3 regions of the Streptomyces sp. bgisy130 genome follow, and region 2 is predicted to be linked to each of the others. Evidence: riboswitches for the same ligand, from Rfam matches in the RefSeq annotation. Region 2 holds a riboswitch; each other region holds the start of a gene.
What was found. Region 2 has a riboswitch for cyclic di-AMP ahead of AC3EUV_RS29600 (M23 family metallopeptidase). Riboswitches for the same ligand answer to the same signal wherever they lie in the genome.

Region 1 (6,271 bases), on a different contig from region 2:
CGGTCGGGTCGACGCCGCCGGAACGGTACTGGCCGGCGGCCAGGGTGCCCAGTTCGGCGCGGGCGGTGTTCAGTTTCCCGGTCCTGCGGGCGGCCTCGTCCTGGAGCCTGCTCAGCTCCTCGCGTGCGGTGTCGGCGGAATCCTTCGCACCGTTGTAGCTCTGCGTGGCCACCTCTGCCTCCTGGTACAGCGCGTCGACCCGGTCCTTGACCTGGGCGGGGGTGAGCCGGTGTGCGGCCTGGCCGGCGGCGTCGAAATCGGGGGTGAGGGGGGCGCCTGCCGCCTGCGCGAGGCCGAACGCGGGGGTGGCACCGGCCAGTGCCAGGGTGGCGGCCGTACGGGCGGTGCGCGCGCTGCGCGAGCCGCCACCGGTGAGCAAGGCGAGCGGATGCTGCCGGGGCTTGCGGTGCGAGGCCACGGTGGCCGTCACTTCCTTCCCTTCGAGCCGCGGGTGCGGCGGCGGTCCGTCACGGGGGCAACGGGCCGCCGCCGCACCACTCGGCGGGGGCGGCCGACGGAACGCCGGTGGGAGACCGGCGAGGCGGGGAGTCGGCCGCCTGAGGGAGGACGCTAAGCCTGGGGGTCGCGGCAGTGAGTGTGCTTGCCCGGGATTGTTCGCTTTCGACCGCGGCGGGTACGCGGGTGACCGCGGCGCCATGGCCGTACGGCCGGGACCGGCCTGGCCTGACCGAAGCGGCGATAGTGGGCGCCCTGCCCGAAGGGCCGTGCTATACGGCGGCTACGATCCAGCACTATGGACGTAGTAACCAATATCTTCGTCGGTCTGCACATCATCGGCATCGCCTCCCTGCTGGGCGGCTTTCTGACCCAGATGAAGGCGATGAGCGCGGGCACCGCCCGCTTCGTGCCGGCCATGCTGCACGGCGCCCTGACGATGCTGGTCACCGGCATCGTGCTGGTCGGCCTCAACCAGGCCCAGGACCACCCGCTCAACAACATCAAGCTCGGCATCAAGATGGCCGTACTGGTGGTGATCCTGGCGCTGGTCTACGTCAAGCGGGACGACGAGACGGTGGACAAGCCGCTCTTCGCCGCGGTCGGCGGCCTGACGGTGGCCAACATCTTCATCGCGGTGCTCTGGACCTGACGAGCCCCCCACTACGGCACACCGCGCGGTCCTCGCCTCCGGATACGGAGGCGAGGACCGCGCGGTGGCGTGTGGGGGGTGACCGTGGGGGGTGGTCTGGTGGGGGAGCGGGGCGGGCTCAGCCCGGACGGACGCTCCCGTATATCGGCATGTAGTAGATCGACTCCTCCCGGACGCTGGCGCCCGGCTTCGGAGCGTGCACCATCTTCCCGTCGCCCAGGTACATGCCGACGTGGCTGATGTCGTCATAGAAGAAGACCAGGTCGCCGGGCTGAAGATCCTTGGTGGCCACCCGCTGGCCCACCTTGACCTGGTCCCAGGTCGTCCGCGGCAGATCGACACCCGCCGCCTTCCACGCCGCCTGGGTCAGCCCCGAGCAGTCGTAGGAAGTGGGCCCGGTGGCGCCCCAGACGTACGGCTTGCCTATCTGGGCGCGGGCGAAGGCGAGCGCCTTGGCGCCCTTGCTGGTGGCCGAGTCGCCCGTGGAGCCACCCGTGGAGGAGCCACCACCGGTGGAGCCCCCTGTGGAGCCACCGGTCGAGCCGCCGCTGTCCTGCTGCCGCTGGCGCTCCCGCTCCTGCTGCTTGCGCGCCTCCTCCGCGGCCCGGCGCTTGGCCGCCGCCTCCTTCTGGCGCTCCAGCTCGGCCAGCCGCGCCTTCTCCTGGGCGGTCAGCCGGGACAGCAGCTGCCGGGCCTCGGCCAGCTTGTCCTGGACGGAGGCCTTGGACTCCTTCAGGGACGCCTGCGACTCCTGCAACCGCTCCAAGCTGCGGGTCGCCTCGGCGCGCTGCTTGGTGGCCGCCGCCTGCTGCTCCTGGTAGTCGGTGACGGCCTGCTTCTGCCGGCCGGTCAGCCGCTCCATGAGGTGGTTGCGGTCGACGAACTGCTGCGGGTCCTTGGCGAGCATCAGCTGCGCCGTCGGGTTCATGCCGCCGGTCCGGTACTGCGCCGAGGCGAAGGTGCCCAGCAGGCGCCGGGACTCGTTCATCTTCTCCGCGCGCTTGGCGGAGGCATCGAGCAGGCCGTCCACGGTGTCGCGCTGGGACTCGGCCCGCTCCTTGGCGGCGTTGTATTTCTGGGTGGCCACCTCGGCCTGGTGGTACAGGTCGTCGACCTTCTGTTTGACCTCTTCGACGGTCGGCTTGGGCGCCCTGGGGGCCGCTTCGGCGGACTGCGAGAGCAGGGTGACCGAGGCGAGGGCGGCAGTGGTGAGGCCGGCCGCTGTACGGCGGCCGGTGGGTGAGGCGAGAACGCTGGTGCGCGGCTTGCGGTGCGACGCCAAGACCGGCAACTCCTTCCGTGGACCGCCTACCGGGTTAGCTGTCGGGTTCGGGCGGTGTCGCTGACGGAAGGCTTGCCCTACGGTCCGGACGTCCACTGGCGACGGCCGTACGGATCGATTCACCCCGGTGGTGCTGGTGGGTCCCCGGCTCCGGGTGCCTGAGGGCAGGGCCGGACTCGGCGTCGGCGGCCCGTGCGAACCTGTCGTCCGCGGGGAGGCGGGCTGCCTGAGCGAGGACGTTAGCCAACTCGTGTGGCTCCTGTGAAGGCTGATGTTCGATATGCCCGAAACCTTTTCGTGACCTGAACGCGATGCGGGGGTTGTTGCGGCAGATGTCGGGTTCGGGTACCCGAAGCGCCGGCCGTACGACCGCGGCCGCCGGCCGTCTGACCTGCCGCTGCGCCGGGGGCCGCGCGAAGGCGGTCCGCAATCCGCCACTCGGCGGCGGACTGTCAGTGCGGCGGCCTAGACTCGGTGGGCGATGAGCAGCCTCTTTGATGACAGCTTCCTGGCGGACCTCGGCCACAAGGGCGAGGAGGAACACCCTCCGCCTCCCGAGGACGAGCACGGCCCGGCCCCGGAGGAGATCCCCGCCGACCTCTTCGGCGGGAGGTTCGACGCGCCCGCGCTCAGGGAGACGTACTACCGCGACGGCGCCGCCCGCCCCGCCATCGACCCGGCGACGCTGCTGGAGGGGCTCAACGACGAGCAGAAGGCCGCCGTGGTGCACACCGGCGGTCCGCTGCTGATCGTCGCCGGCGCCGGCTCCGGCAAGACCCGGGTGCTCACCCACCGCATCGCGCATCTGCTCGCCGAGCGGCATGTTCACCCCGGCCAGATCCTCGCGATCACGTTCACCAACAAGGCCGCCGGTGAGATGAAGGAGCGCGTCGAGGAACTGGTCGGCCCGCGCGCGAACGCCATGTGGGTCTCCACCTTCCACAGCGCCTGCGTCCGCATCCTGCGCCGCGAGTCCAAGAAGCTGGGCTTCACGTCCTCGTTCTCGATCTACGACGCCGCCGACTCCAAGCGCCTGATGGCCCTGGTCTGCCGCGACCTCGACCTGGACCCCAAGCGCTACCCGCCCAAGTCCTTCAGCGCGAAGATCTCCAACCTCAAGAACGAGCTCATCGACGAGGAGACCTTCGCCGGGACGGCCGCCGACGGGTTCGAGAAGACCCTGGCCGAGGCGTATGCCATGTACCAGGCACGGCTGCGCGAGGCCAACGCCCTGGACTTCGACGACATCATCATGACGACGGTCAATCTGCTCCAGGCATTCCCGGACGTCGCCGAGCACTACCGCCGCCGTTTCCGCCATGTCCTCGTCGACGAGTACCAGGACACCAACCACGCCCAGTACACCCTCGTACGCGAACTGGTCGGCCCCGCCGAATCCGCCGCCGAGCTCTGCGTCGTCGGTGACGCCGACCAGTCGATCTACGCCTTCCGCGGCGCCACGATCCGTAACATCCTCCAGTTCGAGGAGGACTACCCGGACGCGACCACGATCCTGCTGGAGCAGAACTACCGCTCCTCGCAGACGATCCTGTCCGCCGCCAACGCCGTCATCGAGCGCAACGAGAACCGCCGCCCCAAGAACCTCTGGACGGATGCCGGCGCCGGTCCCAAGATCACCGGCTATGTCGCCGACACCGAGCACGACGAGGCCCAGTTCGTCGCCGACGAGATCGACCGGCTGACGGACGTCAAGGACGCCAAGGCCGGCGATGTCGCCGTCTTCTACCGCACCAACGCCCAGTCCCGTGTCTTCGAAGAGATCTTCATCCGGGTCGGGCTGCCCTACAAGGTCGTCGGCGGCGTGCGCTTCTACGAGCGCAAGGAGGTCCGCGATGTGCTCGCCTATCTGCGGGTGCTCAGCAACCCCGAGGACACCGTCCCGCTCCGCCGCATCCTGAACGTTCCCAAGCGCGGCATCGGCGACCGCGCCGAGGCGATGATCGACGCCCTGTCGGCGCGCGAGAAGATCACCTTCCCGCAGGCGCTGCGCCGGGTCGACGAGGCGTACGGCATGGCGGCCCGCTCCGCCAACGCCGTCAAGCGCTTCAACGTCCTCATGGAGGAGCTGCGGACCATCGTCGAGTCCGGCGCCGGCCCCGCCACCATCCTGGAAGCGGTCCTGGAGCGTACGGGCTACCTCGCCGAGCTCCAGGCCTCCACGGACCCCCAGGACGAGACCCGGATCGAGAACCTCCAGGAACTCGCCGCCGTGGCCCTGGAGTTCGAGCAGGACCGCGGTGAGGACAATCCGGGCACCCTCTCCGACTTCCTGGAGCAGGTCGCGCTGGTCGCCGACTCCGACCAGATCCCGGATGAGGACGAGGAAGGCAGCGGCGTCATCACCCTCATGACGCTGCACACCGCCAAGGGCCTGGAATTCCCGGTGGTCTTCCTGACCGGCATGGAGGACGGCGTCTTCCCGCACATGCGCTCGCTGGGCCAGACCAAGGAGCTGGAGGAGGAGCGCCGGCTGGCCTATGTCGGCATCACCCGCGCCCGCGAGCGGCTCTATGTCACCCGCTCGACGATGCGCAGCGCCTGGGGCCAGCCCTCGTACAACCCGCCCTCCCGGTTCCTGGAGGAGATCCCGGACGGCTACATGGAGTGGAAGCGGACGGGCCCGGCGACGCCGTCCGCCTCCATGGGCAGCCTGTCGGCGGGCGGCGGAGGCGGCTTCGCCTCCTCCCTCTCGTCGTCGCGTGCCAAGGGCCCCAGCGGCTTTGCGACCCGCCGCACTTCGGACCGCCCGGCGGTCTCGCTGGCCATCGGCGACCGCGTCACTCACGACAGCTTCGGCCTCGGCACGGTCGTCGGCGTCAAGGGCAGCGGTGACAACGCCGAGGCGACGATCGACTTCGGCGGCGAGAAGCCCAAGCGGCTGCTGCTGCGGTATGCGCCGGTGGAGAAGCTGTAACGGAAGCCGGAAGCCGGAAGCCCCCGGGGATCTTCCTCGGGGGCTTCGTCGGAGCCGTAGGCGATCAGGCCGGATCAGACCAGACCGGACCAGGTCAGTTCGGGTCGAGGCCGTGGTCGCGCAGCCACGGCAGCGGGTCGACCGCCGCGCCGCCGCCGGGACGCACCTCGAAGTGCAGATGCGGTCCGGTGGAATTGCCGGAGTTGCCCGAATAGGCAATCTGGTCACCGGCCTTGACCGTCCCGGAGCGGATCTTGGTGCTGCTGAGATGGCAGTACCAGGTCTCGGTGCCGTCGGGGGCCGTCACGATCGCCATGTTGCCGTAGGCGGAGTTCCACTGGGTGCGTACGGTGCCGTCGGTGGCGGACATGACCGGGGTGCCGTAGCTGACCGGGAAGTCGATACCGGTGTGCAGCGACATCCAGTTCACCCCGGCCTGGCCGAACTGGGCGCTCAGCCCGTGCTGCTTGACCGGCAGCAGGAACTTGGGCCGCATCGCCTCCTTGCGGGCCGCCTCCTCCGCCTTGCGCTTGCGCTCCTGCGCCTGGCGCTCCTTGAGGTCGATCCGCTCCTGGGTACGGCTGGCCCGGTCGCGGAAGTCGTCGGCGCTGGCGCTGAGTCCGGCGAGCTGGGTGTCGAGCTTGTTGTTGGCCGTGGACGGCTTGACGGCCGCGGCGTCGGGCGCGGCCTGGGCGGTCGCTTCGCCCTGGTCGTCACCTCCGAAGCTGCCGGTGACGGACGCGGCGGCCACGGCGCACACGCCCATGGCGGCGACCGAGGGCACCGCGACGGTCAGCAGCGCCGACCGCTTCGCCGTACGCCGCCGGCCCCGGCCGCGGACGGCCTTCCCGGCGTCCGGCCCGGCGACCCGCCGTCCGGCGGGGGAGGCGGCGGGGGCCGCGGGGGTGATCGGCATGGCCTGCGTCATGGCGTCCGCCACGGCCGC
Region 2 (6,271 bases):
CCCCACTGGTCGCCGCGCCGCTCTTCGCGCTGCGCGGCACCGTGCTCACGGCCCTGGCCGCCGTGCTCGGCGAGATCTGGGTCGTCCTCTATCGCGGCGGCGCCGCGCACGACCACGTCGAGTCGGTGACGGAGACCGTCATGGTCCTGCTCGTCGCTCTGACGGCCCTCGGCATCAACCGGATCGTCCGGAGCGCCGACGTCCGCCCGGCTTCCCCGGGGGACGTCTCGGCGGCCGCCCAGCGCGCCGTCCTGCCCACGCCGCCCGAACGGCTCGCCGGGTTCGCCATCGCCGCCCGCTATGTGGGCGCGCGGGTGGCGGACCGGAGCGGCGGTGACCTGTATGCCGTGCAGGAGACCCCGCACGGCGTACGGCTGCTCGTCGGCGATGTACGGGGCAAGGGGCTGGACGCGGTGCGGACCGCGGTGATCGTCATCGGCGCCTTCCGTGAGGCGGCGGAACAGGAGCGCACCCTGGGGGCGGTGGCGGGCCGGCTGGAGCGGGCGCTGCGGCGGGAGGGCGGGCGGCGCGAGGGGGTGGAGCAGACCGAGGGGTTCACCACTGCCGTCCTGGCCGAGATCCCCGCCAACGGGCAGTCCGTTCTGCGGGTGCTCAACCGGGGCCACCCGTCCCCGCTGCTGCTCACCCCGGACGGCGGGCTGCGTGAGCTGCTGCCCGAGGCGCCGGCGCCGCCCCTCGGGCTGGGCGAGATGGCGAGCCGGCCGGACCGGCCGGACGAGACGTTCTTCCCGGCCGGGGCCCTGTTGCTCTTCTTCACCGACGGGGTGACCGGCGCCCGGGACCTCCTCGGCCGCTACTACAGCCCGTCGGGCAAACTGCGCGGCTGCCGCTTCCCCGGCCCGGACGTCCTCGTGGACACCCTCGTCGAGGATGTGGCACGGCATACGGGCGGGGCGCCGGCCGACGACATGGCGCTGCTGGCGGTGCAGCGGCCCATGGGGGCGTAGGCGGGGGACCGTAGGGGGCTTGGCGGGGGCCTATTGGGGGCGGGCCGGTGTAGGGGGGACAAGCGGGCGTACAGGGTGCCGTACGGGAGCCGGGCCGTCCCCCGGCCCCGCTCAGCGCCCCGGGCCGCCCCTCGCGCCGGAGAGGCTGTGCAGGCTCCGGCCGTGCGGGCCGGTGAGCGCGACCGGGCGTCCGTCGAGCGCGAGGGTCAGGTGCAGGGCGTCGTCCGGGCGGGGCGCGTGGGGTGCGGAGTCGGTGATCCACGGCAGCACGGAGTGGTGCTCGTTGGAGATCCAGTGACCGCCGCCGGGCCGCCCGTCGAGCAGCGACCGTACGAGACGCGCGAACTCCTCGCGGCGGGCGGGCGGGAGATAGCCCAGCACGGCGCTGTGGAAGATGACCAGCGTCGCCCCGGACGGTGCCTCGGCGGCGAGCGCGGGCAGCTCGTCGATCAGGTCGCCGCGCACCATCCGCGGCCGCGGCGCCGGCCGCACCGCCTCGACGGCGGCGGACAGCCGTGCCGCACGCTCCCCGTCGCCCGGCCATACGAGCGCCTGGAGCCAGCGCAGATCGTCCGGTTCGCGGGCCGGGTCGAGCGGGTCCAGGTCGATACCGGCCCGCCAGACGATCTGCGGCATCCGTTCGGGCAGCTCGTCGGCCGCCCCTCCCGTACGGCAGGTGAACATCAGCGGGCTCTCCGGTGCCCCCAGCTCGGCCCGGCGGGGCGGCCCGTCCTCGCCTCTGGCCTCGTAGCGGTAGCGATAGCGGTCGGGGTGCAGACACAGCCCCGCGGACGCGCCGGCCTCCAGCAGCGCCAGCGGCTGCGGCAGACGGGCGAGCAGCGGCAGCAGGGTGGCGCAGCGGGCCGGTTCGTTGGTCTGGGTGGCGCGCTGCATGATCACCGCGCGCACCTCGTCCCAGTGCCGGATCGTCCACTCGCGCCAGCGCCCGTACGCCGCCGCACCGCGCGGGCCCGTCTCGGCGTGCGGGCCGTCGAGATAGCGGACGGCGGCGAGCAGGAGGTCCGGCTGCTGCTTGTTGCCGGCGGGCAGCGAGCCGGACAGCAGATCGCAGAACTCCGCGTCCTGGCTGATCCGCGCGCTCAGCTCCTCGTGCGCGGCCGACCGGCCGCGCGCCTCCCGCCAGGAGAACTCCCCGTACCGCTCCGCCACTCCCCACGCGTTACCGGCAGCCCGTCCGGCGTTCCCGGTGTTCCCGACGTTGACGACCATGATCCGACGTTACTGCTCTCACCCTCCGTAGCTGAGGGGCACCCCTGCGCATAACGACTGGCACACAATCCGCGAAAGATCGTTTAGGGCCGGCGGGCAACTCGCCCGGATTGCTGCACTGCTGGCCGAAAACGTCGCGCGGCGGCTTGCCCGGAGCGCATACGGATTCGTGGGAACGCTTGGAATTCGGTCGCCGTCTCTATTACTGTCCGATAACGCAGCGCGGTCGTCCCAGCCGTCGCCCGAGGCGGCACCGCGCGCCGACGCCGAATCCCGCACGCGCTTTTCACGCACCCCCAAGCACTTCGAACTGCACCTAGGGAACCGGGGAACCACTTCCTTGGGGTGAATCGGACGCCCTCCGCCAGTGGGCGTCCGTAGGAGACCTTCCTGCTCCGAACCCGTCAGCTAACCCGGTAGGCGAGAAGGAAGGAAAGGAGTGCGCCCCCGTGGCGTCCAACAGGCCTACCCCCGAGGACCCGTTCGCCTACGAGCTCGATGACCGAGGTGCCTTCCCCGGCCCCGGTGCCGAGGACGGCGACGGACCGTGGGAGGAATGGAATCCCACCGAGGAATCCACCCGTTCCGTTCGAGGCAAGCACCGCGTCGCCAAGCAGCGCGGCGGCGGCTTCGCCCGCAGCGGCACCGTCCTGGGTGTCGGTGTCATCGCGGCGGTTGGCGCGAGCGGCATGGCCTCGGCCGAGGGCCGTCCGCCGGTGCCGATCTCGATGCCCGACATCGGCGGCATGGCGGACGACCTCTCCGAGAAGCTGCCGGACGCCAAGGAGCTTCCCGGCATCGGCGACCTGATATCCGACGACGACTCCGCGGCCACCGACGCCGCCTCGGCTCCCGACGGCGGTGCCGTCACCGCCGCTTCCACGGGCGCGGACACGGGTAACGCCGCGGGCGCCGGTGAGGCGCTGCGCAGCCGCATCCTCCAGCAGGCCGACGCGCAGCAGGGCTCCGCCGAGCAGGACGCGCGCGAGGCCGCCGAGAAGGCCGCCGTCCAGCAGGCCGCAACGGCAGCCGCCGCCCACCAGAAGTCGGCCGAGAAAGCCGCAGCAGCCAAGAAGGCGGCCGAGATGGAGGCCAAGCGCAAGGCGGAGGAAGCGGCCCGGCGGAAGGCGGAGGCCGAACGCCTCGCCAAACTGGCGAAGAGCTTCATCGCCCCCGTGTCCTCCTACACGCTCACCGCCGGCTTCGGCCAGGCCGGCGACCGCTGGGCCGCCGACCACACCGGACAGGACTTCGCCGCGCCGACCGGCACCCCCATCAAGGCGGTGCACTCCGGCACCATCACCCAGGCCGGCTGGGCCGGCTCGTACGGCTACCGCATCGTCCTCACCCTCGACGACGGCACCGAACTCTGGTTCTGCCACCTCTCCTCGATTTTGAAGACCTCCGGCAAGGTCAGCACCGGCGACGTCATCGGCCGCGTCGGCGCCACCGGCAACGTCACCGGCCCCCACCTCCACCTGGAGGTGCGCCCCGGCGCCGGCGACCCGATCGACCCGATGCCGTGGCTCCGCGACCACGGGCTCAATGTGTGACCGAGGGCCTCGAAGCCTGAACCACGCCCTCAACCCGTAAGGGTCCGAGAGAAGTTGTTGCCGACCGGGGGAAGAGGAAGGAATAACTCCTCTTCCCCCGGCGCTGCAACAACGCATGACCGCGACACGCAGCACCCCAGACGCCCGCAGCACCCGCAAGCCTCTCGGCTCGCTCTCCGTCTCCCCGCTGTCGCTCGGGGGCAATGTCTTCGGCTGGACGGCCGGCGAAGCCGAGTCCTTCGCCGTGCTCGACGCGTATGTGGCGGGCGGGGGCAATTTCATCGACACCGCCGACGCCTACTCGTATTGGGTCCCCGGTAACAAAGGCGGCGAATCCGAGACCGTCATCGGCAACTGGCTGGCCTCCCGCGGCAACCGCTCCGAGGTCGTCATCGCCACCAAGGTCGGCGCCCTCCCCGGCTACCAGGGCCTGTCCCCCGCCACCATCAAGTCCGCGGTCGACGCCTCCCTGACCCGTCTGCGCACCGACTACATCGACCTCTACTACACCCACTACGACGACGAGTCGGTCGAGGTCCCGGAGTTCCTCACCGCCCTCGACGACCTCGTCCGGGCCGGCAAGGTCCGCGAGATCGCCGCCTCCAACATCTCGGCGCAGCGCCTGGAGGAGTCCCTGGCCTGCTCGGCCCGCGAGGGCCTGGCCCGCTATGTCGCCCTCCAGCCCCACTACAACCTGGTCTCCCGCGACACCTACGAAGGCGAACTCGCCGAGGTCGCCGCCCGCCACGACCTGGCCGCCGTGCCCTACTACGCCCTCGCCTCCGGCTTCCTGACCGGCAAGTACCGCCCGGGGACCCATGTCGACAGCGCCCGCTCCGGACGCGCCGCCAAGTACGCGGACACCGACCGCGGCCGCCGCATCCTCCAGGCCCTCGACACCGTCGCCACCGCCCACGAGGCCGAACTCGCCACCATCGCCCTCGCCTGGCTCACCGCCCAGCCCACCGTCGCGGCACCGATCGCGAGCGCCCGCACGGTGCAACAGCTCCCGGCCTTGCTGGCGGTGGGGGAGGTGACGCTGACGGAGGACGAACTCAAGCTGCTGGACGAGGCTTCCGCCTGACCCAGCTCCGGGGGACTGGAAGCGAGCTGCGCCCGCCCGCTTCCTCCCCCGAGCGGGAGAATGCGAGCTGCGCCCGCCCGCTTCCTCCCTCTTCCCTCTCCCCGTCCCCTCCTCCGCCCTACTTCCGGCGATCCACCACGGCCCACGACGCGGCGGCCACCCCACCCGCCACCGCGAACACCGAAGGCCAGGTCCCGATCTTCTTCGCCAACGGATGCGACCCGGCAAACGCCGCCACATACACCCCACTCAACGCAGCCGCCGTCACATTCCCCGCCTTGCGCTGCCACTCCCGCGCCGCCACGGCCCCAGCCGCCGCCAGCGCCACCCCGCCGAGGGGCCGTTTCTTGCTCCAGCGAGCGACGGCGTAGCCGCCTACTAGGCCGGTTGCGGCAACTGCGGCCGGGGGAACCCGAACCATCTCCATGACCTCCCTGAGGGGACAACTCTCCCGACCCTATGTCCGCGGGGCGGGGGGAGGAGGCGCGTTCGGATTACTCCAACTTGACGGGCCGGCCGGCTTCTGCCGCAGCTACTTGACCGCCGCGCGGAGCAGTACTTCAGCGTCAGAGAAGAGCTCGTACTCCAGCAGGCTGCATGCAAGGCTCATGATGTCGTTGGCGGACTGGTCTCGTGCGTACCCCTGAAGAAGGGTCTCCGCCTCGTCGTCGACTTCCCGGCCGCGCAGGGAGACAACCACGGCTGCTACCTCCGCTGGCAGTAACACAGCCGCAGCATTGCTGAGTGCCGCGGTCGCTTCGTGGTGATTCTGCTGGCTGGCAAGCGCGGATACTCGCACGGTGACGTAGTCGGCGGCGCGGATGTCGTTCACTTCATCCTGCCGGTCCGCGCGGTGGTAGGGGACCGGCAGGGTAATGGGCGGCCTGTGGCGTGATGCCGGACGTGCCTGGCCGCCGGCTCCTGAACCGGCTCTGCGGCCCCTGTCCAGGCATTCGGCGAGGATGCGCTCAAGATGCCATCTCCGGCTCGTAGCCGTCAGGCGTTCCGCCTCGCTGCGGCCGAGTTCCCTGATAAGGCTGTTGCATCCGGAGCAGTCAGTCGGATTGTTTGCTGACCTTTGCAGGACCAGCAGGTCTTCGAGTGGGGGAGGGGTTCCAGCGTGCCGTCCGAGCTGCATCGTCGCATGTAACCAGCAGATAAACCATCCAGGCGCTATCAACTTGCCGCTGAAATAGCGGGAGATGGTCGTCTTGCTCAAGTGTTCGCTGTTGCAATCTTTGGCGGCTTGGGCGGCGATCGCAGTGTAGGTCTCCAGGCCTGTCGGCAGCATCGGGCGCATTGCCCGGAGCGCTTCGGCGAGCTTCTTGTTGCCAGCAGGCAGCCCCGGGTCAATCGCAGCCACACGACGTCCCTGTCGCGCCATGTGCCCCCGCCTTCGTCGTAGTGCCAGTGGGGGCAAGACTAAATTCCATTGT
Region 3 (3,859 bases), on a different contig from region 2:
ACCGACAGCCACCCCCGCCGCCCGCGCCGGCTGCCCGCCGCCGTTCAGCAGGACAACGGCCGCGGCCTGGTCATCATCCGCTGCCTCGCCGCGGAAGCCGGCGGCCGGCTCTCGGTCGTCCCCACCGAGTCCGGCGGGAAGACCGTCTGGATCACCGTGCCGTGGCCGAACGCCGTCCGCTGAAGACCTCCGCCGCACCCGGCGACCCGTTGGGCTACGGCGCGGGGGCGTGGCGGGCGAAGGCCCCGCGCAACAGGGCGCGCAAGGTGTCCGCGGCCGGTGCCCCGCCGCCGGGCCGGTAGGCCACCGAGATCCGGCGGAGCAGCTCCGGCGGGTCCAGCCGGCGGACGCCCAGCGGCGTCAGCGAGCCCTCCGCCATCATCTCCGGGACCACCGCCACCCCGAGCCCCGCGCTCACCAGCGCACAGACCACCGCATAGCTCGGGGACTCGCAGCGCACCGCCACACTCGCCCCGGCCGCCGCCAGTGCCGCCTCCACGGCACGCCGGTTCGGGTTGGCCGGCGCCATGCTGACCAGCGGCTGACCGGCCAGCTCGGCGAGCGGCAGACGTCCGGCGCCCGCCGACAGGGCATGGCCCGGCGCGGTGACCAGCACCAGTTCCTCGGTCAGCAGCGGTTCGAGCCGCACCCCCTCCGGCGGGGGCATCGCCTCGCCCGGCACATACTCGTGCGTCAGCGCCAGATCGACCTCGCCCAGCGCCACCGCCGCGCTGGCCTGCGGAGGTACGTACTCCGTGACGCTCAGCTCCACATCGGGGTGCGCCCGCCGGAACGCGCTGAGCGCGGGCGGCAGCAGATGCGTCCCGGCGGTCATGAACGTGCCGACCCGCAGCCGGCCGCCGGACAGCCCCGTCAGCCGGGACAGCTCGTGCCGCGCCTGATCCAGCTCGTCGAGCACCCGCCGGGCCCGTACGAGCAGCAGCTCACCGGCGGCCGTCAGCCGTGCCCCGCGGTGGTGGCGCACCAGCAGCGCCGTCCCCGCCTCCCGCTCCAGTTTGGCGAGCTGCTGGGAGAGCGCGGGCGCGGTGTAGCCCAGCCGGTCGGCGGCTCTGCTGATCGAACCGGCCTCCGCCACCGCCACCAGAGCGGCCAGCCGCGTGGGGTCGTACATAAGAACCTCTTTAGGCTCCCCAAGAACATTGCCACTCCCTATTAAAGGCTCTGACCAGCGAAACTGCTCCCATGGACGGACAGCTGATCGCTTTCACCGGAGTCGCCGCGGGCATGGTCGCCATGCCGGGCGCGGACTTCGCGGTCGTGGTGCGCAACGCACTCGACTCGCGCCGGGCGGGGGTCGCGGCCGCCGTCGGAGTGGCCGGCGGGCTGCTGGTGCACACCGCACTGGCGGTCGCCGGACTCGCGGCCGTGCTGGTCGCCGTGCCCGCGCTCTTCGGCGCCGTCCAACTCCTGGGCGGGCTCTACCTGTTGTACCTGGGAGTCGGCGCGCTGCTCGGGGTCGTCCGGCACCGGAAGACGCACGAGGAGGCCACGACCGGCCCGCCCGCGCCCCAGGACGGCCACCCGCCCGCGCTCCTGGGTACCGCACAGAGCCTGCGCCAGGGCTTCCTGACCAATGCCCTCAACCCGAAGGCCCCGGTCCTCTTCCTCAGCCTGCTCCCGCAGTTCGTCCCGGCCGGCGAGCCCGCGCTGCCCCGCACCCTCCTGCTCGCGACGATGGTCGTCGCCATGGCGCTGGTGTGGTTCCCCGCCGTCGCGCTGCTGGTCGACCGCCTGGGCAGCTGGCTGCGCCGCCCCCGGGTCACCCGCGCCCTGGAAGCCGTCACCGGAACGCTGCTCACGACGCTGGGCGGCATCCTGCTCATCGAGGTCGTGCTGGCCTGAAGGATGGGCACGGGCAGGGGGGGTGAGGTCACCGGCCAAGTGAGCCCATCCCACTGACAATTGATCACACGTGAGACGAAATGCCGGTCAGCCCACCCGTCCGTAGGACACCGCGCCGCTCCAGATCCGTTCCAGCCGCACCACGCTTCCGGCCTTGGGGGCATGCCACATCCGGCCCCGGCCGGCGTAGATGCCGACGTGGTAAATGCCGCCTGCGGAACGGAAGAAGACCAGGTCGCCGCGTCTGCGCAGGGAGGCCGGGAGATGCCGGGTGCGGACGTACTGTGCGGCGGCGGTACGGGGCAGGGCCCGCCCGGCGCGCTTGAACGAGTACATCGTCAGCCCCGAACAGTCGAAGCGGTACGGCCCTTGGGCGCCGTACTGGTAGGGCGCGCCGCTCTTGGAGGCCGCGATCCGCAGCGCGTAGGCGGACACGGAGGCGGCTTCGGCGTTCCCGGCCTCTCCTGGGGCGAGGGTCGTCCCGCCCAGGGTGACCAGCGTCAGAGCGGTGACGGTGCCGGCACGTGCCAGCAGATTCGGCGTCTGCGTGCGCACAGTCATGCGCAAACCCTTCGTCAGCCGCCTGCGAAGGAAGACCTGTCGGGTTCGGGCAGGCGAAGATGCCCGGCCGTGCGTACGGCTTCACCCCAAGGAGTCTCGGCCCTGAGGCCGGGACCCCGTCTTGCTCGGGTCCTCCGCTCCCGCCGGTCCACAACGTCGACCTGACATCCGGTACGGCGGCGGGATTAGGCGCCCGTCCGGACCGCCCCGTCGCTGTGGCGGGGTCTTGCCGTCGAAGGGATCGTCACGCACCCGCCACCAGAATTCCGAGCTGAAAATGCCGTATGTGACATGCGTCACACTTCGCCTGAATGGTTACTTTTGTTCCCTCAAGTGCCTTGGCGCGGGGCGCCGCACCCCCTGGACCAGGGGCGAAACATCAGAGGTCCAAGGAATTGCGTCTCCCCGCGCAATTCGTCGCCTCCTCACATCGGGTCCGGACGCTACGCCGTATGCGCAGCTCCGTGTGCGTGTCGTGTCAACTCTCCGTGGCCGGCGGCATCGTCACGAGCCCGGCCCGGCGTTCGCCCTCCAGTACCCGCAGCGCCCGGGTCAAGGTCTCGCGGTGCAGTTCGCTCTCGCCCCGGTCGTGCATCAGTGTCAGCGCGTCGCGCAGTCCGGCGGCCTTGCCGACCAGCGCCTGGGCGGCCCGCAGTCCGGTGTAGGTGTCGCCGCCCCGGGCCGGGTTGATCCTGCCCAGCAGGTCGAGCACCTCCAGGTAGCGGTCGATCAGCTCACCCTCGGCCCGTGTCAGGGCGGGCAGCGGCGGCAGTTCCGGCAGCAGCATCCGGGCTCACCGTGCGCCGAGTTGGGGGACGGACTGCTTGCGCTGACGGGTGAGCCCGTCGATCAGGCCGTACTCCCGGGCGGATTCAGCGTCGAAGATCTTGTCGCGCTCGATATCGGCGGCGATCCGTTCCCGGGGCTGTCCGGTGTGCTCCGCCAGCATCCGCTCCAGCATGTCGCGGGTGCGCAGCAACTCCTCGGCCTGGATCTGGAGATCGGTGGCCTGGCCCTGGACGGGCTCGTGGAGCGACGGCTGATGGATCAGGATCCGGGCGCCGGGCAGGGCCAGCCGCTTTCCGGGGGTGCCGGCGGCGAGCAGTACCGCGGCGGCGGAGGCGGCCTGCCCCAGGCAGATGGTCTGCACATCGCACGACACGAAGCGCATCGTGTCGTAGATGGCGGTCATCGCCGTGAAGGAGCCGCCGGGGGAGTTGATGTAGAGCGAGATGTCCTGTTCGGGCGCGGCGTGTTCGAGGTGGATGAACTGCGCCATCACGTCATTGGCGGAGGCGTCGTCGACCGGGGTGCCCAGGAAGATGATGCGCTCACTGAGCAGCTTGGAGTACGGGTCCATGGTGCGCGTCCCCTGGGACGTGCGCTCGGTGAACTCGGGAAGGACATAGCGGGCCATCGGTCGCAGCATGAGGTG

Region 1: it holds a riboswitch for cyclic di-AMP, as region 2 does, so the genes downstream of both, AC3EUV_RS06360 (C40 family peptidase) here and AC3EUV_RS29600 (M23 family metallopeptidase) in region 2, are expected to answer to the same signal.
Region 3: it holds a riboswitch for cyclic di-AMP, as region 2 does, so the genes downstream of both, AC3EUV_RS35715 (C40 family peptidase) here and AC3EUV_RS29600 (M23 family metallopeptidase) in region 2, are expected to answer to the same signal.

What each region holds. Positions count from the first base shown of each region.
Region 1 is NZ_JBYISA010000003.1:255,855-262,125, forward strand. Features, by position in the region: gene AC3EUV_RS06350 (C40 family peptidase) at 1-430, opposite strand, end outside; gene AC3EUV_RS06355 (hypothetical protein) at 755-1,108, shown strand; gene AC3EUV_RS06360 (C40 family peptidase) at 1,227-2,390, opposite strand; cyclic di-AMP (ydaO/yuaA leader) riboswitch at 2,398-2,582, opposite strand; gene pcrA (DNA helicase PcrA) at 2,872-5,325, shown strand; gene AC3EUV_RS06370 (M23 family metallopeptidase) at 5,420-6,271, opposite strand, start outside.
Region 2 is NZ_JBYISA010000031.1:53,690-59,960, forward strand. Features, by position in the region: gene AC3EUV_RS29590 (PP2C family protein-serine/threonine phosphatase) at 1-968, shown strand, start outside; gene AC3EUV_RS29595 (DUF2332 domain-containing protein) at 1,080-2,198, opposite strand; cyclic di-AMP (ydaO/yuaA leader) riboswitch at 2,482-2,636, shown strand; gene AC3EUV_RS29600 (M23 family metallopeptidase) at 2,648-3,751, shown strand; gene AC3EUV_RS29605 (aldo/keto reductase) at 3,867-4,835, shown strand; gene AC3EUV_RS29610 (hypothetical protein) at 4,954-5,256, opposite strand; gene AC3EUV_RS29615 (hypothetical protein) at 5,368-6,198, opposite strand.
Region 3 is NZ_JBYISA010000056.1:319-4,177, forward strand. Features, by position in the region: gene AC3EUV_RS35700 (ATP-binding protein) at 1-183, shown strand, start outside; gene AC3EUV_RS35705 (LysR family transcriptional regulator) at 215-1,132, opposite strand; gene AC3EUV_RS35710 (LysE family translocator) at 1,204-1,863, shown strand; gene AC3EUV_RS35715 (C40 family peptidase) at 1,951-2,424, opposite strand; cyclic di-AMP (ydaO/yuaA leader) riboswitch at 2,429-2,613, opposite strand; gene AC3EUV_RS35720 (hypothetical protein) at 2,903-3,211, opposite strand; gene AC3EUV_RS35725 (ATP-dependent Clp protease proteolytic subunit) at 3,218-3,853, opposite strand.